4 regions of the Thalassospira indica genome follow, and region 4 is predicted to be linked to each of the others. Evidence: predicted binding sites of a transcription regulator. Region 4 holds the regulator's gene; each other region holds the start of a gene.
The links. Region 4 encodes PhoB, which activates phosphate uptake and scavenging genes when phosphate is short. Its sites were predicted from a motif close to TNTCATAAAACTGTCA; they were not measured.

Region 1 (7,886 bases), 180 kb from region 4:
TATATTTGACGTGTGCCGAGCCCGGCACATTGACACTACCTGTCATAAGACGGAGTAAACATGATGAATAAGCGCAAAGCCGTTGCAATCGCCATTGCCCGTGAACAGCAGATCGCCCGTTCGATGGAAATCCTGTTCGCCGGTACCATTCTGGCTATCATCGCATCGCTTCTGGTCATCTGACCTACGTTTCGCTTTCATCATTAGCGTCCCTGTTCAAACCAAATGGCAAACCAACTGGTTTTGAAGAGACCTTCTTTTAAATAGCCCCATGACACATCACAGCGTCTTTTCGGTCATCATTGCGCGAATTATCAGCCCGGTTGTCTAAGGACACCGGGACGTATCTGTTCGCCTTTTTGATGCACTGAATATCTGTGAGCATTGTCATGACTGATCATGCATTTGCTGCGTCCGCAATGGACGCACATAGCCCCAAATCCGTTTACTGCTTTTCCGTTCACGCCGCAGCCGAACCGGACGTGATGCCGCGCGTCCTCGAACTGTTTGCCAAGCGTAATCTGGTTCCGGCCAGCTGGCATTCGACCGTTGCCAATGGTCTGCGCGGTTACGAGGAACTTCAGATCGACATTCAGGTCCAGCAACTTGAAACCAAAGTTGCCGAGCACATCGCGCGCTGCCTGCGACAAATCATTCACGTGAATGCGGTTCTGACATCGGAAAAAGGCTATTCAAACTCTGCGCTTAGCGCGTAGGCTGTCTTGGTTGCGGCACTGCAAAACTGGCAGTGCCTCTGCCCGACAGGAGTTCTGAATTGGCCTATCTTGATCATATCCATGCGTGCAACAACGCCAATCTGTCACGCTATGCCCGGTTTCGCATTGGCGACCTTCCGGTCGGTGCCATCCGGTCAGAATTTGCCAGCGCCCTTACCGCGCTTGGGGACAGCTTCATCCGTGACGAGAACGGCGAATATGGTTTTGGTTCGCACATCAAAACCATTGATGCGCGGAACCAGACCCTGATCGAGGCGACCGAAGCCCTGTGCGAGCAAGGCGTAATCAAGCACCTGCATGGCGAGAAGTTTGATATCCGCAATCGGCTTTCCGACGATCCGTTGTGCCAACTGGATCGGTTTGCCATGCCCTATTTCGGCTGTCGGTCTTGGGGCGTGCATATGAACGGCTTTGTCCGCAAGAATGATGGCATTCACATGTGGATTGCCAAACGCGCGCTGGACAAGCCGACCTACCCGGGGATGCTCGATAACATGGTGGCGGGCGGTCAACCGACCGGTCTTGGTTTTCGCGAAAACATGATCAAGGAATGCGCCGAAGAAGCTGGCATTCCAGCAAACCTTGCTGAAAACGTCTTGGCGATCGGTACTGTTTCATACCTTTATGAAACCGACGAAGGCTTGAAACCCGATGTGATGGTCAATTTCGATCTGGAATTGCCAGAAGACTTCGTCCCGCATTGCGCCGATGGCGAAGTTGCACAATTTGATCTGCTTCCCATCGGCGAGGTCGCCGAGATCGTCCGCACCGGCTTTGATTTCAAATTCAATTGCGCCCTGGTGGTGATCGACTTTCTGATTCGCCACGGCTATCTCACCGCGGATAATGAGCCATCCTACTGCGAACTTGTCACTGGCCTTCACCGCAGCCTTGAGCCCTGATGCGGCCTTTGCCGATACCGTAAACAAGAATGGCACCATCCCGATACGGGCGGTGCCATTTCCTTACAGGCTTATAGAAAATTTACTGACGCGGCGTATTTGGCCCGCCCATCAAGGCGCCCACAGCCATCACCGTCAGCTTGGCGCGCAGTTCCGGATCAAGCTTATCAAGGTCACTTTGTTTACTGCGAAGCGCCTTGACCGCTTCATTGATCAGTTCCTGACGACGCTCGTCCTCAGGCGTTGCGATCTTGCTTTTCTTTTTGCCAAGCTTGGCATCGGCGGCATTCAGCGCCTTCATGATTTCAGTATGCGGGGCGTCGGCCTGTTCGGTCAGGGTTTCGGCAAGGGCAAGCGCACGGGCTTCTTCCAGCGACATGCCTTCTTCCTGATGGGCAAGGGCGCGGTCTTCGATGCGACGCGCCTGACGCGCCTGAGCGGCTGTTTTTTCCGCAGTGGCGCTGTCACGAATGTGCAGGGATTGCGCGTCATTATAAGCCTGAATCGCATCCCGGCCTTTTTTGCCGACAAAGACGCGCATCAGCGTTTCCTTGAGCAATCCCATCAAATCATCCCTTGATTAAACATCCCGCGTTCGGATGCAACTGGTGTGAGATCAGTATGCGTCCAAAGAGTTTCGAAAACATTGCACCGAAAGACGGCGAAATTTTGCAGCGTTCTAAATATGTTGTGCGACGCGGGTTTCTTCAACTGCCAGAATGTAGTCGATCAGTGCCTCGCAGTCGCTTGTTTGCAGATGTTCAAGATCACAAACAAAGTCGACATTCCCCGCAGCCGGATCATCGGCATGACCGACAATACCGACTTTGACATATTCCGCGTCCAGTGCATCGAGTGCGGAAATCAGATCGGCAACACTGACCCGATCTTCTGCCGTCATGGACGTTCGGATCAAAAGCAGGATATCGGCGTCGCAATCAATCACCTGCAGGGCAATGGATTGTGCATCGGAATAGCGGGGTGCCACATCGACGTCAAACCCGCCATCGGCAAACAGGGTTGCGACATGTTTGTGGTGTTTTTCTTCGACGGAGGATGCCGTCGCCAGAAGAAGACGCGGATGGCGTCCTTCCATTTCGGCGAATTTGGCCAGACTGCTCGCAAGTTGAGGAGACGTCATGTTACCTCGCTTGAAACTGCCCTTTGCCATACGATACGGCAAAGCGGGCCAGTGCAGATGTCTTGCACTGCACCCCCAGTATCCCTGTCAAAACCTTGGCTGACAAGCCTTGCGATCAAAACAGTATTTACCAGCCTGCCATTGCAAGCGGATCGACACCAATCACATGACCATGCCCACCCAGGATAAGGAGATAAAGAACAATCCCGGCAAGGATATCCCGCCCCCGAAAGGCATCCTTTAGGCCTGATAGCGAAAAGCGTCGGGTTGCTGCCAGAAGGATCGCCTGTTCGCCATTCGTCATTCCGCGCAGCCGTATTTTTTCCATTCGCCAGAACCCGATCAGGGCAAAAATGCTGCTGCCGCCAAAGAACAGGACGGCGACGATATCACCATTGGCGATCGTGTGTCCGGCACCCCAAAGGATCATGCCCAACAGCAGTGGATGACGGCAAAACCGATTGATGCCGGGCTTTGCCGGATCAAAGCCGGTTTTTCGACCAATCGACAGCGGACAGGGTTGAAGAATGGCACAGGCCCACAAAATACAGGCAGGCAACATGACAACAACAAGGAGTTGCGCCTGCCATGTTTGATAGTCCCAAAGCCAAAACGACTCCGCGACCAAAACCTCGTGAATGACCCAGCCAAACAGCAGAACTGACAGGATCGAGAATGCAATAATATAGGGGCGGTACCCGATACGTCTTACAAGCCTTTCGCGCAGCAAGCCCGGAATAATATGGCCTGCAAGGAAAACGGTCACTGCAATTAAAAACCCTGCCAAAACGCGATCCCCTCTTTACATTGTGGCTTCAACATGCAAATTGCCCTGTTCGCGCAGACGGGCCGGGGTGCGAATCTCCAAGCCCCTTGCGTTACACGATATTAGGCGATACGTCTGTATCCCTGTTTGACATCGAACAACAAGCACCTGCCGTCAGATGTTCTGACCAGCAGACCAAGAAATACGGAATATACTCGAAATGAGCTGGACGCCGGAAAAGATTGAATTGCTGACCTCGCTCTGGAATCAGGGCTGGACCACGGCACGCATCGGTGAGGAACTCGGCGTCGGCAAGAACGCCGTCGTTGGCAAGGCACACCGCCTTGGGCTGCCCAAGCGCCCGTCCCCGATCCAGCGTCGTGCCGAGGAAGCAGAACAGAAAAAGGCACCGGCCCCCAAACAGCAGACCAAAGGCATTTCGATCTTTGATCTTGGTCCGGGCATGTGCCGTTGGCCGTTTGGCGACCCGGGCGATGACGACTTCCATTTCTGCGGCAAGAAAATCGTGCCGAGCAAGCCTTATTGCGACGAACATTGCGCACAGGCCTACCTTAACGGCAAGAACCCGCGCGAAGATAATCCCCCTGCACAGCAGGGTGGCCCCGGCGGCAAAGGCCCGCAGGCTGCAAACCGGAAGTAATCTGCTCTGCGCCTGGCAATTGCCCGCAGAGACACCGAGATACAAAAAAGCCGCCTGATCCGGGCGGCTTTTTCGTTAGGCGATATCAAGGTTCTGTTGGTTACCTTGTTTGCAGCACGTATTTGGCAAAGCCTTCCTGATCTTCGCCAACGAAGCTGATATTGTCAGGTGCGTTCACGGCCGAGGATGCCTTGGGGCTGGTGACAAACGTTACATCGGACGCCTCACCGATTGGGGCAAAGGTCCAGTTGCCATCTGCTTTCGGATCAATTTCCTTTTCGGTCAGGATATAGTTGGCAAGTACCGTACGGTTTTCATCGGGTGCCTCGACAATGATGGTCGATCCATCAAGGCCCGGGAAATTGCCACCACCGCCGGCGCGATAGTTGTTGGTCGCAACAACAAACTTCTGATCGGCTGTCACCGGTTTGCCCTCGAAGCTCAGATTGACGATGCGGTGACTATCGGGATTGATCACTTCGCCCGCCTTGTTGTAGCGGGCCGGTTTGGTGACATCGATTTCGTAGGTCACGCCATCAATCACATCGTAATTATAGGTCGGGAAATCCGGGTTGATCAGAGCCTGTTCTTCGCTGCTGTTCGGGTCAATCTGATTGAATTGGCCTGCTGACATTTCAAGCCATTCACGCACCTGATCACCATCAAGCAATACTGCGCGCACGGTGTTTGGATAGATATAAAGGTCCGCGACGTTTTTAAGCGCAATCTTGCCTTCGGGAATGTCGGTGAAATAGTCAGGACCACCACGACCACCGGCCTTGAACGGTGCCCCGGCCGACAGGATCGGGATGCCATCATATTCCGATCCGTTCAGGATCTTTTCGAGATACCATTTCTGAGCATTGGTCACGATCTGGATCGAAGGATCATCGGCCACAAGCGCAAAGAAGCTGTTGATTGGTGCCGATGTCGTGCCCACACCTTCGCGCATATAGGCAATGGTGGCTTCGTGCTCTTCCTTGACCGCGGCGATGATTTCCGGATCGGCTTCAACCAGCGGCGTCACGGTCCGGCCTTCGCGCTGATAGATCGGACGTGCATCAGACAGACTGTCGGTGACACTCCATTCGCCGTCATCGGACACATTCAAGGTCAGATCGATCACGCCAAGATGGCTGCCCCAGAAGCCCGGCATCACCGCGGCAACGCCGTTGATCGTGCCTTTGGCGATATCGACACCTTCGAGATCGGAAAAGGTCTCTGACGGAAACACGGTGTGGGCATGACCAAACAGGATCGCATCAATGCCATCGACTTCGGAAAGGTAATAGGTGGCATTTTCTTCCATGCCATTACGCGCCATGGTCGACAGACCGGAATGCGGAACGGCAATGACGATATCCGCACCCTTTTCGCGCATCTCCGGGACATATTTTTTTGCCATCTCAACAATGTCTTTTGCGATCACATTGCCTTCCAGATTGGCCTTGTCCCACTGCATGATCTGGGGCGGCACAAACCCGATCACACCGACCTTGGCCTTATGCACCTTGCCGTCATTATCGGTAAATTCCCGATCCAGCAGCACATAGGGTTCGAAATACGGCTTGTCGTTTTCGGGATTGTCATCGCCATCATCGACAAAAACGTTGGCACTGACATAGGGGAAGTTGGCACCGGCCAACGATTTACCCAGGAAATCGAGGCCATAGTTAAATTCATGGTTTCCGATGTTGGCCGCGTCATAACCAAGAAGGTTCATCGCCTTATAAACCGGATGGACATCACCGTCCTGAAGACCACGTTCCTTGGCCATATAATCGCCAAGCGGGTTGCCCTGGATCAGGTCACCATTATCGATAAAGACAACGTTCTCTGCCTCGCCACGCGCGGTTTTAAGCAGGGTCGCGACCTTTGCAAGACCAACCGTGTCTGACTCGCCATCACGGTAATAGTCATAATTAACCAGATGCGTATGGATGTCGGTGGTTTCGAGAATGCGCAAAGACACCGTGCTGTCGGCCAATGCCGTGCTGCTTACCAGTGCAAGTGCCATCGAAATCCCGGTCATCCGGGCAGCTTTTTTGTGAATGAATACCATCGAGCCGTGTCCCTGCTTATGCGTTAAACCGCGACAATCTAATCCCGTTTAAATGTCGGTGTTTTGAAGATTTTGCGAAAAAGGCAGGGCAAACACAAACAGAAACGCCTGCCAAGATCGGCAGGCGTTTCTGGTCAGGCGGGTATTTGACGATCAGGCTGGCTGCATCGCGGTTGATTTGTATCCGCGAATGACCTCGTTTCCGGGCTCGGGATCGTGTGGCACGTTCAGGGCCAACACCAGCGAGACAAAGGCCATGGCTGCCCCGGCAAGGAACACCGCACCCGGCGATATCAGCCAAAGCAACCCGAAGGCGGCCGGGATAAAAACAGCCGCGATATGGTTGATCGTAAAGCTGACCCCGGCGGTTGAGGAAATGTCAGCCGGGTCGGCGATCTTCTGGAAATAGGTCTTGATAGCGATCGCCAGCGCAAAGAACAGGTGGTCAATCACATAAAGACCACCGGCCAGAATGTGGTTTTCGACAAAGGCGTAAGAGACGAAAACAATAAACAATCCCGCATATTCAAAGACCAGCGCACGGCGTTCGCCCCATTTGCCGATCATCTTGCCGATCTTGGGGGCGAGGAACATGTTGATCACGTGGTTAAGCAGATACAGCAAGGTGATGGTTGCTGCGTCATAACCGAACTTCTCGACCATCAGGAAGCCGGCAAACACGGTAAAGATCTGACGGCGTGCGCCACTCATGAAAGTCAGCGCGTAGTAAAGCCAATAGCGTTTGCGCAGGATCAGCTTCTTGTTCTGCGGATGGGCATCGGCAAATTTCGGAAACGCCCCCCAGACAAAAAGCGCGGCCAGGATCGTCAGCGCACCGCCGAACAGATAGACGTAGCGATACTCGACCGCGAAAACTTCGAGCATCACCCAAACCATGCCAAACATGATCAGCGACGAGATTGATTTTGCCGACAGTTGCCGCCCCATGACCATGGCGGTGCGATCCTTACGCACCCATTGCAGTGACAACGCCTGCTGCATGGTTTCGAAATAATGGAAGCCGATCGACATCAAAACCGTCGTGCAATAAAGCCCGATTGCGGTCGGGAAATAACCCGATATGGCAACGCCAATTCCAAGCACCAGCAGTGACAGAACTGCAAATGTCTGTTCACGCAGAACCAGCAGCACAAAAATCGCGGTAAACGCAAGGAAACCGGGGATTTCACGCAACGACTGCAAAATACCGATCTCGCGGCCGGTGAAATCGGCCATTTCGACCGAAAAGTTGTTTAGCAGCGCCATCCAGGTCGAAAAGGATAGCGGCATGGCGGCCGCCATAACGATCAGCAGAACTTCCGGATTGCGCCAACCCTTATGGACCGGAGCTGCACTCACATTATTGGGGGCGTCGGGCGCATCACCAAGTGGGGCCGCGTGATTGCTGGCTTCCGGTATGATTTCCTTGGACATTGTACCTCCGAGGACAGGATCGTTGTGGTGGCGACGCCCCTGTCACATCTTGTGCGTTTTGGAATGCGACCAAGTTAAACCTGTCCGATCCGTCTGTCTTGCGGTAATCTGCCATCATATATCGCAATCAAGACAGTTTTGAATGTCGCCGCATCATGGTTCATATCCTCAATACCTTTGACG
Region 2 (7,886 bases), 1.4 Mb from region 4:
ACTGCTGCCAAAGCGGCAGGTTAAGTCCCATTTCCTCCCGCACGCGGTTGTACGTGCTTTGCGATGCATGATCACCAACGGCGGCCAGCACCGGATCAATCGGCAAGACGCGACCGATCAGGAATGTGACAAGCAGCAGGCCAAAAAATGTAATGGCAAGCGAGAATACCAGCCGCAGGAAAGTTCCCATCGGGCCGGAAGCGAAACGGGCGCGGTTGCGCCCGTCCCGTTTTTTGCGTTTAACAGCGGACATTACGACCGTTGTCTCCTTCGTCGAGATTAGTCTTTGGTGACATAACGATAATAGTTGTTATCGAATGACGGACCGAGGACGAAGTTGTTCACGTTACCGCGCATGGATGCGATCTCTGTTTCCTGGAACATGATCACGAACGGACCATTTTCCAGAACTTCTTTCTGAAGATCGACATACATCGCAGCACGTTTCGCATCGTCGCGTTCCAGCGTGGCGGCATCGGTTTTTGCCGTCAAGTCACCGGCATCCCACGAGTTACGCCAAGCAAGCGGCTTGGCAGCGGCATCGTCGGAGTTGTCCGGGTTCCATGCAAAGGTGGATGCGTTGGTGTGCGGATCCTGATAGTCCGGGCCCCAGCGGCCGATATAGATATCGTGCTGACGGGCGCGGTATTTGGTCAGGGTCTGCTTGCCATCACCCGGAATGATTTCCAGATTGATGCCAGCCTGTGACCAGGTCGCCTGGATCGACTGAGCCATCGCCATAATCGCGGTGGTGTTACGGGTATCCATGGTTACGCTAAACCCGTCCGGATAGCCTGCCTCGGCCAGAAGGGCTTTGGCCTTTTCGATATCCAGGGAATAGGGGTTCTCGTTATATGCGCCCAGGAAACCTTCAGGCAGGAAGGCCTGATGGATCTGCGAACGACCAGCCAGGATGGTTTCGGAAATGCCTTTGTAATCGACAAGGTATTTAAGAGCTTCGCGGACTTTCGGGTTCGACAGATATTCGTTTTTCTGCGACAGGCCGAGATACCACAGAGCACCTTTGCCCTTGGACATCATCTTGATGTCGTCATTGTCTGAAATGGCAGCCAGCTGATCGGCTTCGAGGTTACGGGCAATATCGATATCGCCTTTTTCAAGGAGGAGCTGCTGGGCTGCGGCTTCCTTGACGCTCTGGATAATCACGCGCTTCATTTCTGGCGCGCCGTCCCAGTAATCTTCGTTGCCGGTCAGGCTAAGGCTTTCGCCCGCGGTCCACTTGTTCAGCTTGAACGGGCCGGAGCCGGCATAGTTGGTTTTAAGCCACTCGTGGCCAAGGTCACCGTCCACTTCATGGGCAAGGACTTCTTCCTTGTCGACAACAGAGCCAACGCCAGCGGTCAGGCAATACAGCACGAAGCTTGGTGCGTAAGGTTTGTCGACTTCCATGACCAGCGTGGAATCGTCGGTGGCGTAGATCTTTTCCTTGACGTTATCGGCGGTGAAACCGAACTGGCCGAGAATGAAGGCCGGCGACTGATCCAGCAGGATCACGCGCTGCAAGGAGAAGGCTGCGTCTTCAGCGGTCAGTTCGTTGCCAGAGGCAAAGGTAATGCCGTCACGAATTTTGAAGGTAAAGGTCTTGCCGTCTTCGGAGACATCCCAGCTTTCGGCAACGACGCCATAGATCTTCGACACATCGTCATTGTCGAAACCGATCAGGCGGTCATAGGTGTTACCGGCATATTCAGCGCCCGAGAATTCGAAAATCTGTGCCGGGTCGAGCGTGATGATGTCATCAATGGCAAAAGCCATGACCAAAGCATTTTTCGGTGTTTCGGCCTGAGCCATCATAGGTGCGGTCGCGAGCGCGGTCCCCATGACCAGCCCTGCAATAAATTTGCGCATGATGCGCCTCCCGATTGTTGTTGTGGGACTGCAGGCCAATGCGTGGACTGATCGGCTATCGAAAGGGAGGGCCAAAACGAGACGGGCTCAGCTTTATAACCATCCGGAGTTCTATCGACGCCTTCAGGCCCTTATAATTGCGGGGCGGCCTGCAGGTTCGCTTAGTGCATGTGGAGCTGAGCATAATTTATACGATTAATCAATGACCAGTCGGTCAGCAATGCTGTCTAAATCAGCAAATGGCACAACTTTCCCGAAAATGGATTTCTTAAGGTTGTGTGAAGTCTTGATGAAATTACCCATGCGGGTAGCGCGGTGCTTTTCCGCCGCGGTTTGGCCCTAGAAACAAAAAAGCGCCAGCGAAAAAATCGCGGCGCTTATTTTGTACGTCATTCCCAATCAGGGAGGGAATGGCGCGAGTGACGAGACTTGAACTCGCGGCCTCCGGCGTGACAGGCCGGCGCTCTAACCAACTGAGCTACACCCGCATGGTGCGTGGCGCGGTTTATATAAAGACCACCCAATTGAGGCAAGTGTTTTTTGACCGATTTTTGAAGAAAAATGCGCGGAAGTGTTTTGCCGGTTTGATCGGCAAGAAAGCGGCGCAAAAACAAAAAAAACGCCAGCGAAAAAATCGCGGCGCTTATTTTGTGCATCATTCCCAATCAGGGAGGGAATGGCGCGAGTGACGAGACTTGAACTCGCGGCCTCCGGCGTGACAGGCCGGCGCTCTAACCAACTGAGCTACACCCGCATGGCGTGGCGCGGTTTATATAAGGGGTGGTTCGGTCTGGCAAGGGCTTTTTTGCAAAAAAAAGACGGACCGGAAATTTACCAGTCTGATCGTCCTTGGCAGTCTCGATGCGACGCCTGTTTCGCAGCGAAAAGCGGTCGATCCGGGGTGGGGTAAATGTGTAAAAAGCGGGTGGAAAACAAAAAAGCGCCAGCGAAAAATCGCGGCGCTTATTTTGTACGTCATTCCCAATCAGGGAGGGAATGGCGCGAGTGACGAGACTTGAACTCGCGGCCTCCGGCGTGACAGGCCGGCGCTCTAACCAACTGAGCTACACCCGCATGGTGCGTGGCGCGGTTTTTAGCAGCCGGTCACAGGTGGTGCAAGCGCTTTTTTGCCATGATTTTTCAATTTTTAACCGCGTTCTTCCGGCGGTAGAAACCGACCATGCATCGGGCACGTTAAAGTTCACCTGTCAGGCTTTGCGAAGGCAAGCAGGTGAGGGGGATATTTGGAATTGCCACGCGCGCACAAGCACCACCTGAGAATGCATCGTGAAATGCTGCCCGGTGAGCGAGATCGTCTGCGGTCAAGAGGTGTGGGGCTACTCGCGCGGTTCTGCGTAGCGTTCGGTCAGTTTGGTTAGGGCCGCGACAGTTGCCTGTTCGACGGTTGAGCCAAAACCGGTCACGCGGCCGGCCAGAATGACATAAAGCGAGTCGATGTGGAGCTGGATCACCAGCAGCTGTTTTTCGTTGGCCGTGGTGCGGTCGGCAACGAAGATTTCCATCGATTTTGCGATCTGGGTCATCAGGGGATACTGGAAGGTACCGCCCAGGGCCTTGACCGAATAGGCGAGGTCATTTGCCGCGATGATGGCTTCTGGCCGCTTGGACTTGTCGCGCAGGGCGTTGATTACCAGCTTGCGGCATTCCATCAGGTCCTTGCCGATGTCGCGGACAAAGGTCTCGGAGCTGCGCTGTACAACCTGTTCGAGCTCTTCAAGCTGTTCAGGTGACAGGTTGATGTCAAATCCCTTGATGAAGTTGACAGCTTTGCGTTTCAGATCGGTCTGCGCAGGGATGATCTGCACATTCTTCTTTTTCTTAGGTTCTTCCGGCTTCACGATGGCTCCGCTTCCCCAGTCATAATGGGTCATTCGTCAAGGCTCCTACGATCAGGACCATCAAACTGGACCTGTCTGCGACGTCGGTCCGGGCCAAAATACGTTCCAGTGTTAATGAAACGTCTTGGTCGGGCGATCACCGAAACCAGACGGCTGTAAAGTGCCTTGGCGTTAAAGGGTTTGGCAAGAAATTCAGTAATCCCAAGGTCACGTGCCGTCGTCACATAACGCATCTCGGAATGTGCGGTCAGCATAATCACCGGAATGAACCGGTTTGGTGAATTGGTCGAATTGCGCATGACATCGAGGAATTCGAGGCCATCCATGCCGCGCAAGCGCCATTCACAAATCACGATATCAATTTTTTCGGTGCGTAGTACGTCAAAGGCATCATTCGGCGATTTTACACGCTGTATATGACTGGCTCCGAGATAGGCGAGCGTGTCATAGACCACCTGAGCTGAAATCTTGTCCCCGTCAACGATCAGAAAACTAATCTTACTAAAGTCTATTTTCGCGTTCATCCGGCCTCGGTTCCTGAGCATCATCACGAAATGCGTCGCTGTTCAGGGGGATACAGCAGCAAATCTAACCAGTTGCTGATGTATAAACCCTTATACCTTTGTCTGGTTTCCAGCAAGGCCAAACCACTCTGTGTTCAGCCCGAAAATCTGACAAATACTGACCCCAAGCCAGTTGAAAAGTTAGAACAAACGACGTTTACGTCTTTTTGTTTTTGATGCTCGCGTCCGGTTTGAACACACCCAATATTGGGCCTTTTTTTCAAGAGTAAAGAGGAAGATCTTTTTTATTTCATGGGCTTGGTGACGCCGTCGTCATCAATCACCTTAACGGCAACACCGGACTCCTCGAACATTTCGGTCGATATCTTCATATCCTGTTCCCAGCGTTCAAGAAAGTCCGGGGTTAGTTTCGATTTGTCGACATAGACCTCGGCGATGCCTGCCTGGATGATGGCGCGCGCGCAATCACAGCACGGAAAGTGCGTCACATACAGGGCGCAGCCATCAAGGGATGTGCCGGTGTAACTGGCATTATAAATCGCATTGCGTTCGGCATGTTCGGTATAGGCGTATTTTTCCGGACGCTGATGGCGGCTTTCGACTTCGTCATCGACCCCGCGCGGAAACCCGTTATAGCCAACAGCACGAATTTCTTTTTTCGGGCCGATGACAACCGCACCGACCTGGGTGCTGCGGTCTTTTGACCAGTCTGCAATATGGGCTGCAAGTCCAAGAAAGCGGTGGTGCCATTTGCTCATGAAAAGGGTCCTGTCTGCGCCGTAAAATGGGTCTGTTGGGCATTCGTTTTTGACCGGCACGTTTCACCGGTACGGGTTCTTTAAAGAAGGTGCTTCTTGTAATTGTCCAGCGAAAAATCACATTTTTGTAAAGGCATTTAATGAAAAGTCCCTGTTCAAATAGGGGCTGATTGATTATTAAGGGGTTACCCCCAGAAAAGATCAGGACGCCTTTTCGTCTCGCCGCAGATGCAGGCCGAAGCGGGAAGGCTCACGTGTAAACCGAATAACAAGAGGTAGTAGCCGATGCGCCGTCAACGTAAGGCGAAGATCATCGCGACCCTGGGGCCGGCAAGTTCAAAGCCAGAAATCCTCGAGAAAATTGTGCAGACAGGTGTGGATGTGTTCCGCCTGAACTTCTCGCATGGGGAACACTCAGAACATCTGGCCCGTTTTGAAGCGATCCGTGTCGTCGAAGAAAAACTCGGCCGCCCGATCGGTATTTTGATGGATCTTCAAGGTCCGAAAATTCGTGTTGGTACCTTTGCCGACGGTGAAGTTGAACTCACCGCCGGTGATACGTTCAAATTCGATATGGACAAGAAGCCGGGTGACAGCACGCGCGTGTCGCTTCCGCATCCGGAAGTCTATGCTGCTATCAAGCCGGGTGCTAACCTGCTGCTTGATGATGGCAAACTGCGCATGCGTGTCGAGAAATGCGACGACAAGTCGGCCGAATGTACCGTCATTACCGGTGGGCCGCTTTCCAACCGCAAGGGTGTCAACCTTCCGGATGTGATGTTGCCGCTCTCACCGCTGACCGAAAAGGACCGTGCCGATCTGGATTACGGTCTGGAAATGGGCGTTGATTTCGTGGCGCTTTCGTTTGTGCAGCGTCCCGAAGACGTTGCCGAGGCCCGCAAGATCATTCAGGGCCGTGCAGCCATCGTTTCCAAACTGGAAAAGCCGCAGGCAATTGATCACCTTGATGAGATTGTCGATCTGTCGGACATGATCATGGTTGCCCGTGGTGACCTTGGTGTCGAATGCCCGCCGGAAGATGTGCCGATCCTGCAGAAACGTATCATCAAAGCGTGCCGCGAGGCCGGCAAGCCGGTGATCGTTGCGACCCAGATGCTTGACTCGATGGTGTCCAATCCGGCACCGACCCGTGCCGAAGCATCCGACGTTGCGACCGCGATCTATGACGGTGCCGATGCGGTGATGCTGTCAGCCGAAAGTGCGGTTGGCAAATATCCGCTTGAAACCGTTTCGATCATGGACCGTATCCTGCGCCGTGTGGAGCAGGACGATCTTTATTACCGGATGCGTGACGCCAACCGCCCGGATCCGGAGCATAACGCACCGGATGCAATCAGTGCAGCCGCCCGTCAGGTGGCCACTACCATCGGTGCCAAAGCGGTTGTTAACTATACATCGTCCGGGTCGACGGCATTCCGTGCTGCACGTGAACGTCCGGAAGTGCCAATTCTTGGTCTGACCCCGCGGATTCAGACCGCACGTCGCCTTGCCTTGTGCTGGGGCGTGCATCCGGTCTTTACCCGTGATGCCACCAACTTTGCCGAAATGGTCGGGATCGCCACCGAAGTGGCAAAGCGTGAAGAATTTGCAGGACCGGGTGATTCGCTTGTCATCACCGCCGGTGTGCCGTTCGGAACGCCGGGGGCGACCAATATTCTGCGCATTGCATGGGTCGGCAATAATTAACGCAAATGATTGCGTGAAACGATTTTCGATGACGGGCGTCCTTTTGGGGCGCCCGTTTTCATTTGCGCATACTGCCAGAAATCCGTCGGCGCGCAGGTTTTTCGATGGCAACGGACAGGAGGGGGCATAGACCCCTGTATCGTTAATGTTTTTTTGAGTCTTTGCGCCGATAGTCATTCTGTAATCAAGGCTCTGTCTATTGATATGTGCCCTTGAGATTAGGTTATGAAAATTAGACGCCTTGTCTGGTTGTGTAACACTGTCAGTTTGGGTTAAGCTGTTCTGACAAAACACAAAAATAAGGTATCGCAACGTCGATGCCGATACGTCGCCAGGCACGGGACCAGGGGAATTACTGCGATAATGCTGAGTTGGATGTTCAATCGGCAGAAAAATGCGGGCGATGGGGGGCTTGATGATAAAGCCTCGGCCAAGCTGCGTGATCTGGCCGACACTGTTCGCACCATCGCACCTGAAACGTTTGGATCTGATACAGGTCGCGTTCAGGGTCGCGCGATTCCCCGCAGACATGTTTCCGAAAATAACGCCGATGCATCGGCCCTTGAACACGCAGCCCGTCTTTCTTCTGAATTGGACGCGCTGGAAGATGCCGAGGATGTACCTGATTTTGACAGCGACGTACGCATGGATGTGGCGCGCCGTCTGCGTCGGCATCTGACAGATTTGAGCCCGTCTGAACGACTTGAAATGGTTGACGAGTTCGTTTCGGCGATTGCCAATATGGGCGACTGTTATCGCCCGCAGGTGATTGCGCTGATCGAACAGGAACTGGGCCATACACCATACATGACCCGTCAGGCTGCCAACCGTTTACGTCAGGATATTCAGGCGATTGGCCGGGTATCGATTGCCGATTATATAGAGCTTCTGAGCGATTCCGACTTCCTTGATATCATGCGCGGGCGCGGTGAATTCATTCAAACCGCAGCCGAACGTGAACGTGCCGAGCTTGAGGCCGCCGCCAAGGCCCGCCTGATCGAGCAGCAGGCGGAAAAGGAAAAGGGCGGCTTGCTGAACCGGTTGCTGTCATCTGATGACGCGCCGCGAAACGTTGTGCCGATGACGCCGCATTTTGTTGAAAAGACCGCAAAACCAAAGGTGCCGGAGAACGATATCCTCGGTGGTCAGAATCGCATTTCACGTCAGGC
Region 3 (7,886 bases), 1.7 Mb from region 4:
CGACAACTTCACCGGCTTTCAGCGCCTTTAGAATCTGGCGCAGGGCCGCAGCACCGCCTTTGCCCTTGCCGGTCGATCCGGCGATGGTTTTGATATCAAAGCGCGCAATCGTCCGAGAAATGATTTCCCCGTCACGATGCGATGAAATCAACATGTTAAACGGGCGGTCCCCGCCGACAGATCGCCAGGTATAGGGCATCATCAAAAGACGTTGATGCCAGAAGGCAACGATAAACGGTTTGCCTTCCGTCAGGTAGTGTGCCGGATGGTCACCACCTTTGGTGCGCCAGCGTCCTGTGGCACGCATCAGGCGCACATAAAACGCCGCCAGCCAGCACAGTGTGCTGCGCATTGTATCGCTTTTTATGATCCGTTTATGCCACTGCACGCCCGATATTCCCGAAGTTGTCCGGATCAGTTTCCGTTTTCTTCCGAGAATTGCAAGTTATAGAGGTGCGCATAAGCCCCTCCCAGTGCTAGCAATTCTTCGTGTTTGCCCTGTTCGGTCACGCGACCATTGCTGACAACGCAAATCTTGTCGGCATCAATGATGGTCGACAGACGGTGCGCAATTACAAGGGTCGTCCGGCCTTTCATCAGTTCGGCCAAAGCCCCCTGAATATGGCGTTCGGATTCCGTATCAAGGGCCGAGGTTGCTTCATCAAGCAACAGGATCGGCGCGTTTTTCAGCATGGCGCGCGCAATCGCGATACGCTGACGCTGGCCACCCGACAGCTTCACACCATGCTCGCCGACAATCGTGTCATAGCCGTGTTGAAGCTGTCCGATAAAGTCGTGGGCGGCGGCCTGACGTGCGGCTTGTTCGATCTCGGCATCCGAGGCGCCTGCGCGACCATAGGCGATGTTGGCCCGTACCGTATCGTCAAACAGGGTGATTTCCTGACTGACCAGGGCGGTTGCCTTGCGCAGGCTTTCAAGCGTCACGTTGCGGATATCCTGACCATCAATGGTGATGGCACCCTGATCAATGTCATAGAAACGCGGGATCAGGTTGAGGATGGTCGATTTACCAGCCCCCGACGGGCCGACAAGGGCCACGGTTTCGCCCGCCTTGATATCAAGATCAATCTCGCGGAGTGCTGTGATTTCAGGGGTGTAGGCAAAGGCAACGTTTTTGAAGTTGATGTTGCCACCCGAAACCGCGAGCTCCTTGGCATCCGGTGCGTCCTTGATTTCAGGTTCAATATCAAGAACCGTGAAGACGCGCTGGGATGCAGCAAGGCCTTGCTGCAAGGTGATGTTGATATTGGCCAAACGTTTGACCGGCTCATAGGCCAGAAGCAAGGCTGTGATAAAGGCAAAGAAGCTTCCGGGGTCGCTTGCCCCGTCGATCACGCGGTTGCCGCCATAAATGATGATCGCGGTAATCGCCGCACCACCAAGTGTTTCCATGATGGGGGAGGAACGCGCGCTAACCGTCGATGCCTTGAAGCTCAGTTTGAAGACGGTTTCAACCAGCTTGCCCATGCGTGAACATTCATAGGGCTCCATGCCATATGCCTTCACGTGGCGAATGCCCTGGAAGGTTTGTTCAAGCAAGGTGGCGAATTCGCCAATCTGTTGCTGGGTGTTGGCTGACACCTTGCGCATGCGTTTACCCAGTCGCGCAATCGGATAGATCGCAGCGGGAAATACGGTAAAGGCGATGATCGCGAGCAACCAGTCCTTATAGAACATCACGCCGACAAGGACGGCCGCAGTCAGAAGGTCTTTGCCAAAACCGGTCAGCGAGTTTGAAACTGCTGCGCGCATCGCGGTGATGTCGTTGGTAAAGCGCGTGATCAGCTTGCCGGTATTCGTGCTGTGGAAAAAGCCTATATCAAGGCGAATGACGTGCTCATACAGGCTGTTTTGCAGATCGGCCAGAATACGCCCGCCGACATAGCTCATCAAAACCGTCTGGCCATAGTTGGCAAAGCCTTTGAGGGCAAAGGATCCAAGAACCGCTGCCCCGACGGGCACCAGCATGTTTTCCTTCTTGTTGATGAACACATCATTGATGATCGGATCCATCAAAAGCGCATAAAGGCCGGTCGCCCCGGCCATCAGGGCCATGCAGAGAAGCGCAAGCAGTATTTTGCCAAGATAGGGGGCAACCGCATCTCGCACGATACGCTTGACCAACGGCCAGGTACCCCAGTGTTCTGCAGTATGATCCAACGAATTCTTTGGCAATGATTTGATCCCGGCCTTCTTCGCCATTTCCAGATTGTATCGAATTGATACTATCGTTATGGATACGGCATCATAAAAGTAAAATACTCGCGCTGTTGCTAGCACGCTCGGACAAGGGCGGCAAGCTGCTGAGACGCTTTAACGGACACAAAAATGGTCTGCATAACAGCAGATTGCCAACTGCGACATATAAGACAAATAAATGAACGAGCAACTCCACGCACTTGTCGAACGCACCGTGGCCCAGGGTGTCGGTGCACGGGTTTTCCCGCTGCGCTGGGATAACCGGCGTATTTGGGTCAAACAGGCAGTTCCGGCCAAACATAAAGTCTGGCACAGCGTTCAGCGCTTTGCGGCCAACATTACGGGTATTCCATTGTTACGCCCGACCGTATCGCCCGGCGGGCAAAAGGGCCTTGAAAGCGAGGCCACGACGTTGCGCAAGCTTGCCGCGCTTGGAGTGTTGGTCCCCGATCTGATTGATGTCGGTGAAAACTGGATTGCCATTGGCGATAATGGCCGCATCCTTAAAACCTGCATCGAAGATGATGTCGACAAGGGCAATGATGATGCCATTCGTCGCCATGTTGTTGACGCCGGTGCGGCCTTGGCAAGATTGCATGGCGAAGGGGTTGCGCATGGTGCGCCACTGCTTCGCAATATGACACTGCGCGACGATCATCAGATCGGCTTTATCGATTTCGAAGAAGACCCGAATGCCCGCATGCCGGTGATTGATGCCCAGGCACGCGACATCTTGCTGTTTGTTTTTTCCATCCAGCGTGAATTTAAAAAACGCCCGGAACTGCTGCGCGCTGGGTGGCAGGCCTATGTCGAGGCCGCTGGCGCAACCGCACCGCAATTGGTACCGCTGCGCAAGGTGATCAGGCTTTTGCGCCCGGTCTATCTGATGCTGCGCCCGTTCCGTCGCTGGCTGGGCACGGATGCGCTCAACGGTCTTTGGGCATATCGCACCTTGCGCAAAAGCCTGTATCGCTGATCAGGCGTGCGGCCTATTGGGCTGGTTGCCCAATAGGTGCCTTGCCTGCCGCGGTTTCAGGCGCGTGGTCCGGTTCTGCGACCGCTGACTTTGCTGGGCTGGTATTTGCCGCGTCATCCAGTGAAATGCGGGTTGCCTCAACACCATCAAACCCACCGGAAAACGGTGCAAGATTGTGCAGAAACTGATTGGCCGAGTTGCGCCAGCTATATTGTTCGGCCAACGCGCGGGCATCTTCACTTTTAAGTTCCAACGCGGCCAAGGCGGCCTCGCGCAAATCAGCATCAATGGCGCCGGCCTTGGTGCCACGCACGATATCGGCTGGTCCCTGAACTGGGAAGACGGCAACCGGGGTGCCCGATGCCAGGGCTTCAAGGATCACAAGGCCGAAAGTATCGGTCTTGCTGGGGAAGACAAAGACGTCGGCGGCGGCAAAGGCCGTTGCCAGTTCTTCACCGATTTTTTTGCCGAGAAACTGCGCGTTGGGATATTTGCCCTCGAGCTCATTTAGCTGCGGGCCATCGCCGACGACGAATTTCGTGCCCGGCAGATCAAGATCCAGAAAATGGCCGATATTCTTTTCCACCGCAACCCGGCCAACAAACAGCCAGTGCGGTTTTGGGAAATCGCCAAAGCTGGCGTCTGGTCGGGGGCGAAACAGGTCCAGATCGACACCGCGTGACCAGATTTGCAGGTTGTTGAAGCCCCAGTCGGACAGTTCCTGGCGCAGGGTTTCGGTCGCGACCATGACGGATTGCGATTTGCCGTGGAAATGCTTCATGCCGCGATAAAGGATCGAAAGCGGCAAGCGCCAGCGGGCATGAATATATTCCGGGAAACGCGTGTGATAGGCGGTCGAAAACGGAATGCCACGCTTAAGGCAATAGGCCCGTGCGACCTGACCCAGCGGGCCTTCGGTGGAAATATGGATGGCGACCGGATGAAGGGCCTCGATCATCTTGGCCATTTTGCGTTTGGCAAAAAGCGCCAGCCGGATTTCCGGATAAGTCGGGCAGGGGATGGTTTTAAACTGATCGGGCGAGATGACATGAACGTCATGTCCCATCTCGCCCAACTCGCCCCGTACGGTTTCAAGGGTACGGACAACACCGTTGACCTGCGGATACCAGGCATCGGTTACGATCAGTATTTTCATGCAGTCTTTCCAATCGGTGCATCATTGCCCTTTTTCGAAGAGCCCGATGCAGAGTTGCCCGCTTCATGGGCGATACGAAACATGGAAATCAATTTGCCAAGGCCAAGCGACGGGGCACTTGCCGCATCGTGACCGGGGCTTGAATGGCTCATCGCCATCTGGCGCATTTCGGCCCAGTGCAGCAGTTCAAGCTTGCCTTCCTTGTCTTCGACAAGGGCCGTACAGCTTTCAACCCAGTCACCATCATTGCAATAAAGCACATCGCCGATCTTGCGTTTTTCGGCGTGATGGATATGGCCACAAACCACGCCATCGACCTTGCGTTTGGCGGCTTCGTGGGCGACGGCATTTTCAAAGTTGCAGATGAACTGAACGGCGTTTTTCACCCGGTTCTTAAGATAGGCCGAAAGCGACCAGTATCCGTAACCAAGCCGGCGGCGAACGCCGTTGAAATAGCGGTTGAGCGTAATGGCAAGGTTGTAGGCGGTGTCACCAAGATAGGCCAGCCACTTTGCGTATTTGACGACCCCGTCAAACTCATCGCCATGGATGACCAAAAGGCGCTTGCCATCGGCAGTGACGTGGATATCGTTCATTTTAACGTCGACATGGCCAAAAGTCATATCGACAAACTCGCGGGCGAATTCATCATGGTTCCCGGGGACGAAGATGACTTTGGCGCCATTCTTTGCCTTCTCCATGATTGTCGTGATCACGGCATGATGACTTTCCGGCCAGTACCAGCTTTTCTTAAGGCGCCAGCCGTCAATAATGTCACCCACCAGATAATAGGTGTCTGCCGTTACTTCATTGAGGAAATCCAATAGAAGGTCTGCCTGACATCCACGTGTCCCCAGATGGACGTCTGAAATCCAGACCGTGCGGTAATGCGGTTGCAGCGTCATCGCTGTCATTGCCGCTCCTCCGTATCCTGCCAAAAGGATGGCTGGAATTCGACAGTTTGTCTTGCCGAATACTGTTCCAAGCCAGTATCGGTTTAAAACAAATCGTTCGATTATATAACCCGTTCACAGAAATTTCGCAGTTCTGTAAAGCAACTGTTACATGTTTTATTTCATATGGTAGGTGCTGTGAAAAATTTATTTCATTTTTATTTCGGAAGTGGGTCCAAATGACCGATGCGGATGTGACTGTCATCTTCAATCCACGTGCCGGTGGCAATAAACAGCGGTTTTTATCCCAGATATTGCAACATGCCGGCATCAAGGTGGAGTTGCTGCAAACCACCCATCCCGGTCACGCCCGTGAACTGGCCCGCAAGGTCCGCGCCCATCAACGTTTGTTTGTTGCCGGGGGCGACGGGTCGCTTAACGAGGCATTAAACGGATTGCTTGATGCCCAGATTGACGGGCACGAGGTCCCGCCACTTGGCATCATCCCGCTTGGAACGGCCAATGTGCTGGCGGTCGAGGTCGGGCTTGAAATCCGGACACGCGCGATTGCTGACTATATCAATAATCCCGGCATGGTCTGGGTCCGTCCCGGACTGGTCAATGGTCGGGCGTTCTTTTTGATGGTCGGCATGGGGGCCGATGCCGATACGGTCGCCAATGTCTCGCTGCGCCTCAAACGCCTGATTGGCAAGGGGGCCTATGTTCTGGAGGGGCTTCGCAACATCCTTTTCCCGCGTCATCGTGATTTTGAAGTCAGTATTGGCCGGGAAAATTATCGGGTGTCGGGCGTGGTTGTAACCCATGCGCAACATTATGGCGGGGCATTTGTCATTTCGCCCGATGCCAGCCTGACCGCCAACAGCCTTGATGTGGTGCTGATGCCGGGCAACGGTATCGGGGCCTTGTCACGTTATGGTCTGGCACTGACGCTTAATCGGTTGCATGCCCAAAGTGACGTTTCGGTGGTTCGGGCAGAACGCATCACGATCACCAGTCATTGCGGCCCGGCGCCGCTTCAGATCGATGGGGAAAGTGCCGGAAAACTGCCGTGCGAGATCAGTTTGTCCCCCTATCCTGTGCGATTGATGGTGCCGCCGGCTTATGCCGAATTGTCTTCCATGACCGATCACACATCACCTGATCTGCTTCGGATCGCTGTAGATTAAAAGCACACCCCAAAGTCGTTACACGGATTGTCCGGTTGCCTCGGCCAAATGCCCGGACTTTCGGGATTTTTCAAGTGCTCATGATGAATTATCAACGGGTCCTTGAAGTTGTATTTCTGTTCCCCACCTTGATTTTAACGTAGTGCGCGCGACTTGTACCTCCCGATCAGAGGGAATTGGGATGGATTTTGAGTCGCGAAACGTGCTGCGAAATTTGACGGATAGCGTTGATGAAGATCATCGCCATTCAGGGAGATTGACGATGGTTTCGGGGTCCTCCGCTTTGGTTCTCAACTCAGGTGTGTTGGCTGACATGCAGATAAAAACAAAAACTCTGGCTGGTTTTGCCGTGGTACTGGCAATTCTCATTTCGGCACTTGCCTTTGCGTATTTCACCTTTGTTGCTGTTTCACATGATGTGGATGAATATGCCCATTATGTTGAAGAAGCCGCGCTGATCAGCGAGATTGAAACGCAGTTCCTGCGCTTTAACAGTCACGCGCGTGAGTTTGCCAATACGGCTGATCCGGCAGATGCCGAAGCCGTGTTTACCTATGCCAAGCAGCTTGATCTGATGCTTGATGACGCCCGTGAGAAGTTCATTGGCGAACAACATCGAAGCCGCATTGAACACATCGCCGAAGAGCTTGATGCCTATCTGGCAAGCTTTGCCTCGGCCAAAAGCCTGAGCGACGAATACCATTCCCTGATCCTGGATCGCCTTGAGCCGGACGGGATCAAGATCGTTGCCGATCTCGACAAGCTTGTTGCCCATGCGCAGAACACCGGCGATCTTGAGCTCCTCAAACGCTCAGTCGCGGCACGTGAACATGCACTTCTGGCAAGGTTGTATGCCAATATCCTGATTGGCCGTCAGGACGACAGCTTTGGCGCGAAATCCGCCGATGAATTTGCAAAGCTTGAGGCCGCATTGGGGCAAATCGGCAATCAACCGCTTACGGGTGACCTGAAAGCTGTGCTGGATGATGCCAAGAACCTGTTTGCTGATTACCGTGAAGTGTTCGACAAGATCCGTGCCGACGAACTGGAAATTGTCGCCACGGTCCACGGGACCATGCGCGAAGCATCCGAGGGTATTATCGCCGATGCCGAGGCCCTGAAACAGGAACTGGCGGTGGCAGAGCACAACATCTTTGAAAAGGTCGTCGCCGAAATCATTCTGGCAGAAAAGGAAATTCTGATCGCATCGATTGGTGGTGCCGTTCTTGGGATGGTTCTGGCCTGGGTCATGGGGGATCGTTTGTCGCGTCCGATCACTGCGATTACGACCATCATGCGCAGGCTGGCCGATCATGATCTGGGTGTTGAAATTCCCGGACAGACCCGCAAGGACGAAATCGGCCAGATGGCACAGGCGGTTCAGGTGTTTAAAACCAATGCCATCCGCAATGACGAACTCGAAGCCGAAGCCCGTGCGCAGGAAGAACGGGCCA
Region 4 (7,886 bases):
CGGCGCGCGCAAATTGGTTTCCATATGCAAATCCCAGCTTTCGCGGGTTGCGGTTTGCACATCATCAAATTCAAAGGTCGAGGCGTTATTGATCAGAACCCCGATCGGGCCGAGTTGCCTGGTCGCATCGGCAACCAATTGATGGGTTGCATCCTCGTTGGTCAGATCGGCCGAAACGACGCAGGCCTTTTGGCCAAGGTCGCGCACCTCGTTAGCGACGGCTTCGGCGTCTTGTTTCGAGCTGTTGCAATGAAGGGCGATGTCATAGCCGTTGCGCGCCAGATCCAGGGTCAATGCACGACCGATGCGTTTTGCCGCACCGGTGATCAGAACGGATTTCGGGAATTGACCTGTCATTGGTGCCTTGATCCTTCGCAAAGTGTACGGACTGTCATGGGACAGACGGCCCGCGAACTGATTGAACAGATTAAACGCAATATGCTTTATGCTACGACAAGTTGGAAGACATAGACCAGATAGGCAATCACGAATGCAACACCGGTGATGCGCGAAATCTTGCGCATGGCATAGGCAACACCGAGCAAACCCACGGTTACCGCCAGCATGATCCAGATATCGGAATTCATGATCTGTTCAGGCACCGGGATCGGTGCGATCAGCGACACACCGCCAATGATCACAAGCAGGTTCAAAAGGTTGGAGCCAAACACATTGCCCAACGCCACATCGGAATGGCCGCGGAAGGCAGCAACCACCGATGCGGCGAGTTCCGGAAGTGACGTGCCAAAGGCGACAAGGGTCAGGCCAATCACGGCTTCGGATACGCCAAACTGTCGGGCGACTGAGACCCCGCCTTCAACCAGCCACTCGGCGCCAAACATCAGCGCCACAATCCCGATGACGGTGGCGATGATCGGCCTGGTCCAGCCTTTGGGCTTTTCGCCGACTTCGTCGACTTCTTCTTCGTGCAGGTGGCTGGCCTCGCTCGGCGAATTTTTGTCGTGCTGATAGGTGAAGTACCAGATGGCCGCCAGCACACAAAGCATCACCGCCCCGGCCCAGCGTTCGATCACGCCAAACATGCAAAAGGCAATAAACAGGACCGTGCCCAGCAACATGGTGCCACCATCACGGACCACGGTGACCCGCGAGGCCGCAACGGGTTTCAGAAGCGCCACCGCACCGAGAATAAGCAGGATATTGGCAATGTTGGAGCCAACAACGTTGCCCATGGCGATATCGGCCGTGCCCTTGAGCGACGCATTGAGCGAGACGACAAATTCCGGCGCCGATGTCCCGGCGGCGACAATCGTCAGACCGACGATCACCTTGGAAACGCCCAGCAAAAGTGCAAGACCAACCGCCCCCCTTACGATGAATTCACCACCTGCTGTCAGGAGAACAAGACCCGCGATGATCTGAAGATAGGGGATAAGCTGTTCCAAAATATCTGCTCGTTTCAAAAGCGATTAAACCGGCCCTTTGTCGGGCCCGCGGAAGATGGCATTTGGCGGCGCGAATGGCAAGTCATCAGGCGGTGACAATTGCCACAGCACCTGATCGCAGGATTCCGTGGTGAATTTCGCAAATGCCGCAAATTTACCCACGACTGGCAGGGTTATTTTCGTTATCGTTGTAATCTCGTTATTTTCAGGGATTTAGGTCCTGATACCCATTGATTATTTGACCGCCTTCCGGAACGAATTTCGCCATGCATCACAGCGTCCTGTTTGAGCTGTTTCTTATTCTGACTGCCGCGATCATTGCGGTGCCGATTGCGCACAAGCTGCGTGCGAATTCGATCATCGGCTTTCTGATTGGCGGGTTCTTTATCGGGCCGTTCGGCTTTGGCCTGATTTCCGAACGCGAAGACATTTCCACGGTTGCCGAACTGGGCGTGGTTTTCCTGCTGTTCATGATCGGGCTGGAGCTTTCGCGTGATCGTTTGCGGGTGATTGGCGGGCGGTTTGCCGGTCTGGGCGTTTTGCAAATTCTGGTGTCGATGGCAGCCCTTCTGGGGCTTCTGGTTGTCATGGAATTCCCGCTGCCGACGGCCTTGGTGATTGCCGGCGCCCTTGCGCTTTCATCGACCGCGATCATTCTCAAACAGCTTTCCGATGACAAGCAGCTCAATACCCGGTTTGGCCGTGCGGCCCTTGCCATTTTGTTACTGCAGGACGTGGCGGTTGGTCCGTTCCTGATTATGGTGCAGGCCGCAGGTGACGCCGGAACGGAAACAAGCCCGTGGATGAGCATCCTGCTTGGTTTCGGGTCGGTCGCGTTGTTGTTGCTCGTCGGGCGCTATGTGTTGCCGCGGCTGTTTCGCTATATCGCGTCGCTCAAGAACCCGGAACTGTTTGCCATCGGCACGCTGTTTGTTGTGCTGGCGGCCAGCACCTTGACCGAGGTTTCCGGGCTTTCGATGGCGCTGGGGGCGTTTATCGCAGGGGTGATGTTGGCCGAAACCGAATTCCGCCATCAGATCGAAGCCGACATTTCGCCGTTCCGCGGCGTGTTCCTGTCGCTGTTCTTTATGTCGGTCGGCATGTCGGTTGATGCCGACGTTGTGTATAACGAATTTGGCACCATCGTCATGTGGCTGGTGCTGTTGCTGGTGATCAAGACGGCAGTTTTGTTCGTTCTGGCACGTGCGATCCGGTTTGAAACCGGCCTTGCCATCCGGGTAGCCATGAGCTTGGCCGCCGGCGGTGAATTTGCCTTTGTGATGTTTGCCCTGGCCGCCCAGAATGGTGCTGTACCGCTTGAAATGGCTGCGATGCTGATCCCGGTGGTGGCGATTTCGATGGCGCTGACCCCGACCCTGATCAGCCTTGGTCACAAGATCGAGGAAAAGCTTCATCCCAAGGAAGAAGACCAGCTTGGCGTGATTGCCGAAGAGTCCGAGGGCATCCACCAGCATGTTCTGGTGATCGGAAGCGGCCGCGTTGGACGGGTTCTGGCCCGGTTGCTCAAGACGCGCAACATTCCGTTCCTGGTGCTTGATAGTGATGCACAGCAGGTTTCGCGGGGCCGGGCAGAAGGATTGCCGGTTTACTTTGCCGACGGGTCCAGACCGGAAACTTTCCGGGCTGCACATACGGATGAAGCAAAAATTGCGGTTGTTGCCATGGGGAACCCGCATGCGACCGAGAAGACGGTCGCCCTTTTGCGCCAGCATTACCCGCATCTGAAGATCTTTGCCCGTGCGCAGGACATCACCCATATCGGGCCGCTGTCGCGCCACGGGGCGGATGCCGCCATCCCGGAGGTTCTCGAAACCGGGTTGAGATTATCCGATCACGTTTTGGCGGCGTGCGACGTGCCGCAGGAAGACATTGATGCCGAAATCGCCAAATTCCGCCGCGCGGACATGCTTTTGATGAATGAACTGGCGCCGCGCCCGCAGCGCAAACCGTCAGGGTCGGAGAATGCGGACAAACCGGCGAAGAAAGAAACCTGAAGACGTTACGACGTTAAAACAAAACCCCCGCAGCAAATCGCTGCGGGGGTTTTTTAATTAGATCAGGCTCTAAACCGGGTTAGGCAGCGGTTTCAGAGTCCAGCGCATAGCCCGCGGCACGGACCGTGCGGATGATATCGCGGGTGCCCTTGACGTCATTGAGCGCCTTGCGCAGGCGGCGGATATGAACGTCAACCGTGCGGGTTTCGACATAGATGTTCGGCCCCCAAACCGCGTTAAGCAACTGTTCGCGCGAGAAAACCCGCCCCGGATGTTCGAGGAAATAGCGCAGCAGACGGAACTCGGTCGGGCCAAGATGGATCGATTTTCCATTGCGGCTGACCCGGTGGGCGGCGAGATCCATTTCGATGTCGGAATAGATCAACTGCCCTTGTGGTTGCGCCGGACCGGACCGGCGCAAAAGTGCGCGGATACGGGCCAGAAGCTCGCCAATGGCAAACGGCTTGGTGACATAGTCATCAGCCCCGGTATCAAGACCGCGGATCCGGTCGCCTTCTTCACCGCGTGCAGTCACCATGATCACCGGCAAATCGCGGCTTTCAGGCTTGCGGCGGATCTGACGGCAGACCTCGATCCCCGACATTACCGGCAGCATCCAGTCGAGCAAAACCAGATCGACATGGGTTTCAGCCAGAATTTTCAACGCTTCGTCACCGTCACCGGCTTCGACAACCTGCATCCCCTCGCGTTCGAGGTTGTAGCGCAACATGGTTACGATTGCTGCCTCGTCCTCGACGATAAGAACCGTTGGGTCCATCTTCTATGCTCCCGTGTCAGTCATTCGGTTCGACAACAGCGAAGTTCGCTGCGTCGTTTTTTGGCCGGTCAATCCCCGGCAGGTCTTCGCCCTTGATCCGGTAATAGATCGTTTCGGCGATATTGGTTGCGTGATCACCGATACGTTCGATGTTCTTGGCAATGAACAACAGATGGGTCGATGCGGTAATGTTGCGCGGATCTTCCATCATGTAGGTCAGCAATTCGCGGAACAGCGAATTGTACATATCGTCGACTTCCTGATCGCGTTCCCAGACCCGGTGGGCCTTTTCGGCGTCGCTTTCGATATAGGCATCCAGGACATCCTTGATGATTTCCTGGGCCAGCTTGGCCATGTTCGGGATCGCCTGAACCGGGCGGATCGGCGGGATCTGGTTCAGGACCTGCGCGCGTTTGGCGATGTTTTTGGCAAGATCACCAATGCGTTCAAGATCGTTTGACAGCTTGAGCGCGGTCACCACCTGACGCAGGTCATCAGCCATCGGCTGACGCAGGGCCAGAAGACGGACGGCAAAGTCCTGGACTTCCTGTTCGAGCACATCAATGCGCTGATCGGACAGGATGACTTTCTCGGCCAGTTCGGAATCGCGTTTGACGATGGATCTGATCGAGGAAATAAGCTGGCTTTCAGCAAGCCCGCCCATTTGCGAAATGATGTTGTTCAGACGGGTCAGTTCCTCGTCGAACGAACTTACGATATGGGTATGTTCATCAGCCATTTATGCGTACTCCTGGCGTCGCTTAACCGAAGCGGCCGGTAATGTAACCCTTGGTGCGTTCGTCCTTCGGGTTGGTAAAGATCTGATCGGTTTCACCGACTTCAACCAGCTTTCCGAGGTGGAAGAACGCGGTGCGCTGCGACACACGGGCGGCCTGCTGCATGGAGTGGGTCACGATCACGATCGTGTAGTTCGAACGCAACTCGTCTATCAGTTCCTCGACCTTGGCGGTCGCAATCGGATCAAGGGCCGAGCACGGCTCATCCATCAGGATGACTTCCGGGCTGACGGCAACCGCGCGTGCGATGCAAAGGCGCTGCTGCTGACCACCGGAAAGACCGGTTGCCGGTGACTGCAGGCGATCTTTGACTTCTTTCAGAAGACCGGCACGTTCGAGCGAGGTCATGACGATTTCATCAAGTTCGTCACGCGAATTGACCAGACCATGAATACGCGGGCCATAGGCCACGTTGTCATAGATGGTTTTCGGGAACGGGTTCGGTTTCTGGAACACCATGCCGATGCGCGCGCGCAGCTGAACCACGTCGATCCGCTTGTCATAGATGTCGCGACCATCCAGGGTAACGTCACCTTTGATCGTCACACCGTCAATGGTGTCATTCATCCGGTTCAGGCACCGCAGGAAGGTGGATTTACCACAGCCCGACGGACCAATCAGTGCGGTTACCTGCTGTTCGGGGATATCAAGGTTGACCTCATAGAGGGCCTGATTGTCGCTATAGAAAAGATCGAGCTTGCGCGCGGTCATTTTCGGGTTTTCGACCGACGGCTCCGCCGTCATTGCGCTCTGGGATACAGCAGCCATTTTACCACTTCCGTTCAAATTTTTTGCGCAGATACACAGCCAGTCCATTCATCAGGACAAGGAAGGCCAGCAACACCATAATCGCTGCCGAGGTTTTCTCGACAAAGGCACGTTCCGGGCTGTCTGCCCACAGATAGATCTGGACCGGCAGAACCGTTGCCGGGTCAAGCGCCCCGCCCGGGATATCAACAATAAAGGCCACCATCCCTATCATCAGAAGCGGTGCAGTTTCCCCCAATGCCTGTGCCATACCAATGATCGTGCCGGTCAGAATGCCCGGCATGGCGAGCGGCAAGACATGGTGGGTCACGGTCTGAACCGGTGATGCGCCAAGCCCAAGAGCGGCCTGACGGATCGACGGCGGCACCGCCTTGATCGCCGCACGCGATGCGATGATGATCGTCGGCAAAGTCATCAGCGCCAGCGTCAAACCACCGACAACCGGGGCCGAGCGCGGCAAATGCATGACATTGAGATAGACCTCAAGCCCCAGCAGACCAAACACGATGGATGGAACCGCGGCCAGGTTGTTGATGTTGACTTCAACAATCTGGGTGAAGCGGTTCTTGGGCGCGAATTCTTCGAGATAGATCGCCGCCAGAACCCCAATCGGGAAGGACAATGCCAAAGTCACAAGCAGGGTATAGAACGAGCCAACAGCCGCCCCCCAGATACCGGCAAGTTCCGGTTCGCGGGAATCGCCACTGGTAAAGAAGCGGGTGTGGAACTGTTTTTCCACCGCACCGTCAGCAACCAGTTCGTTATACCAAGCGACTTCGTTGTCATTGAGGCGACGGTCGCCTTCGTCAACGGTGGGATCGATATAGCCCTTGTTGAGCATGTCGAAATCATCACCGGAAATCAGCCAGATGGTGCGCGTTTGGCCAATCAGGCTCGGATTTTCGAGAACCCGTTCGCGCAGATCATAAGATGCGCCGCCTGAAACGATGCCATAGAGATCACGTTTGTCACTGCGCGAGGTCACATCCGGGAACCGATCACGCAGCGCCTGTTTGACCAGACCATCAAAGTTCGCGCGCCCGATCACGTCGGGATCGCCGGTCCGGTCCGGATCGATCACAGCCGGATCAAAGGTCACTTCGAGCTGGACATAGGTCTGGTAAAAGGCGCTGTAGCCTTTAGAGCCGATCGAGAGTGCCAGCGTGCAAAGCGCCAGCAGCGCCAAACAGATCGCAACCAGACCATAGCTTTTAAAGCGGCGTTCGGCCGCGTAACGTTTCTTGATGTTACGGGCGATTTTCGGGCTGTCCCAGTCAACCGGCTTGCGCAGATTGTCAGAGATCACTTTGGCCGCAGCTCTGTCTTCCATAAGAGATGCCATATCAGTCATATTTCTCGCGATACTTCTGAACAACCTTAAGGGCAAATACGTTCAGCCCCAAGGTGACAAGGAAAAGAACCAGCCCCAACGCGAAGGCCGAGAGGGTTTTTGCACTGTCGAACTCCTGGTCGCCGACCAGAAGCGTCACGATCTGCACGGTAACAGTGGTCACCGCCTGAAGCGGGTTCACCGTCATGTTCGCGGCAAGACCAGCGGCCATCACAACAATCATGGTTTCACCAATCGCCCGCGAAACGGCCAACAGAACCGCCCCGACAATACCGGGCAAGGCGGCCGGGAAAATCACCTGCCGGATGGTTTCCGATTTGGTCGCCCCCAATGCATAGGACCCGTCACGCAGCGATTTCGGCACCTGCGACATCACGTCATCAGACAGCGAGGACACAAACGGAATGATCATGATGCCCATGACAAGACCGGCGGCCAGCGCACTTTCCGAACTGACATCGAGGCCGAGGATCGCGCCATTGTCGCGCAAGAACGGTGCCACGGTGAGCGCGGCAAAGAAGCCATAGACAACCGTTGGCACGCCCGCCAGAATTTCAAGTGCGGGTTTGGCAACAGCGCGAAATTTAGGCGCGGCATATTCGCCCATATAAATGGCCGAAAACAGGCCGACCGGCACCGCGACACACATGGCAATCAGCGTAATCAGCAAGGTACCGACAAACAGCGGAATCATGCCAAACGCCCCCTCGGACGCCACCTGATCGGCACGGATCGCGGTTTGCGGGCTCCATTCCAGACCAAACAGGAAGT

Region 1: DY252_RS04735 (bifunctional 2',3'-cyclic-nucleotide 2'-phosphodiesterase/3'-nucleotidase) is a predicted target of PhoB. The motif match lies at 6,323-6,338, and genes of this name have one in related genera.
Region 2: DY252_RS10605 (deoxycytidylate deaminase) is a predicted target of PhoB. The motif match lies at 5,128-5,143, and genes of this name have one in related genera.
Region 3: DY252_RS18045 (diacylglycerol/lipid kinase family protein) is a predicted target of PhoB. The motif match lies at 5,456-5,471, and genes of this name have one in related genera.

The regions. Positions count from the first base shown of each region.
Region 1 is NZ_CP031555.1:987,697-995,582, reverse strand. Features, by position in the region: gene DY252_RS22660 (hypothetical protein) at 61-183, shown strand; gene DY252_RS04765 (hypothetical protein) at 390-716, shown strand; gene DY252_RS04760 (NUDIX hydrolase) at 776-1,639, shown strand; gene DY252_RS04755 (hypothetical protein) at 1,722-2,204, opposite strand; gene DY252_RS04750 (hypothetical protein) at 2,319-2,780, opposite strand; gene DY252_RS04745 (NnrU family protein) at 2,908-3,546, opposite strand; gene DY252_RS04740 (GcrA family cell cycle regulator) at 3,767-4,207, shown strand; gene DY252_RS04735 (bifunctional 2',3'-cyclic-nucleotide 2'-phosphodiesterase/3'-nucleotidase) at 4,308-6,269, opposite strand; gene DY252_RS04730 (MFS transporter) at 6,423-7,703, opposite strand; gene DY252_RS04725 (AraC family transcriptional regulator) at 7,859-7,886, shown strand, end outside.
Region 2 is NZ_CP031555.1:2,244,483-2,252,368, forward strand. Features, by position in the region: gene DY252_RS10565 (ABC transporter permease) at 1-253, opposite strand, end outside; gene DY252_RS10570 (ABC transporter substrate-binding protein) at 280-1,869, opposite strand; tRNA gene DY252_RS10575 (tRNA-Asp) at 2,281-2,357, opposite strand; gene DY252_RS10580 (hypothetical protein) at 2,358-2,558, shown strand; tRNA gene DY252_RS10585 (tRNA-Asp) at 2,547-2,623, opposite strand; tRNA gene DY252_RS10590 (tRNA-Asp) at 2,867-2,943, opposite strand; gene DY252_RS10595 (hypothetical protein) at 3,207-3,761, opposite strand; gene DY252_RS10600 (response regulator) at 3,758-4,252, opposite strand; gene DY252_RS10605 (deoxycytidylate deaminase) at 4,537-5,010, opposite strand; gene pyk (pyruvate kinase) at 5,296-6,717, shown strand; gene DY252_RS10615 (DUF2336 domain-containing protein) at 7,081-7,886, shown strand, end outside.
Region 3 is NZ_CP031555.1:3,836,057-3,843,942, reverse strand. Features, by position in the region: gene DY252_RS18070 (lysophospholipid acyltransferase family protein) at 1-352, opposite strand, end outside; gene DY252_RS18065 (ABC transporter ATP-binding protein) at 415-2,223, opposite strand; gene DY252_RS18060 (BUD32 family EKC/KEOPS complex subunit) at 2,399-3,196, shown strand; gene DY252_RS18055 (glycosyltransferase family 4 protein) at 3,210-4,352, opposite strand; gene DY252_RS18050 (UDP-2,3-diacylglucosamine diphosphatase) at 4,349-5,266, opposite strand; gene DY252_RS18045 (diacylglycerol/lipid kinase family protein) at 5,485-6,432, shown strand; gene DY252_RS18040 (methyl-accepting chemotaxis protein) at 6,746-7,886, shown strand, end outside.
Region 4 is NZ_CP031555.1:808,740-816,625, reverse strand. Features, by position in the region: gene DY252_RS03955 (SDR family oxidoreductase) at 1-357, opposite strand, end outside; gene DY252_RS03950 (calcium/sodium antiporter) at 444-1,406, opposite strand; gene DY252_RS03945 (cation:proton antiporter domain-containing protein) at 1,673-3,421, shown strand; gene phoB (phosphate regulon transcriptional regulator PhoB) at 3,501-4,199, opposite strand; gene phoU (phosphate signaling complex protein PhoU) at 4,216-4,938, opposite strand; gene pstB (phosphate ABC transporter ATP-binding protein PstB) at 4,961-5,764, opposite strand; gene pstA (phosphate ABC transporter permease PstA) at 5,766-7,115, opposite strand; gene pstC (phosphate ABC transporter permease subunit PstC) at 7,108-7,886, opposite strand, start outside.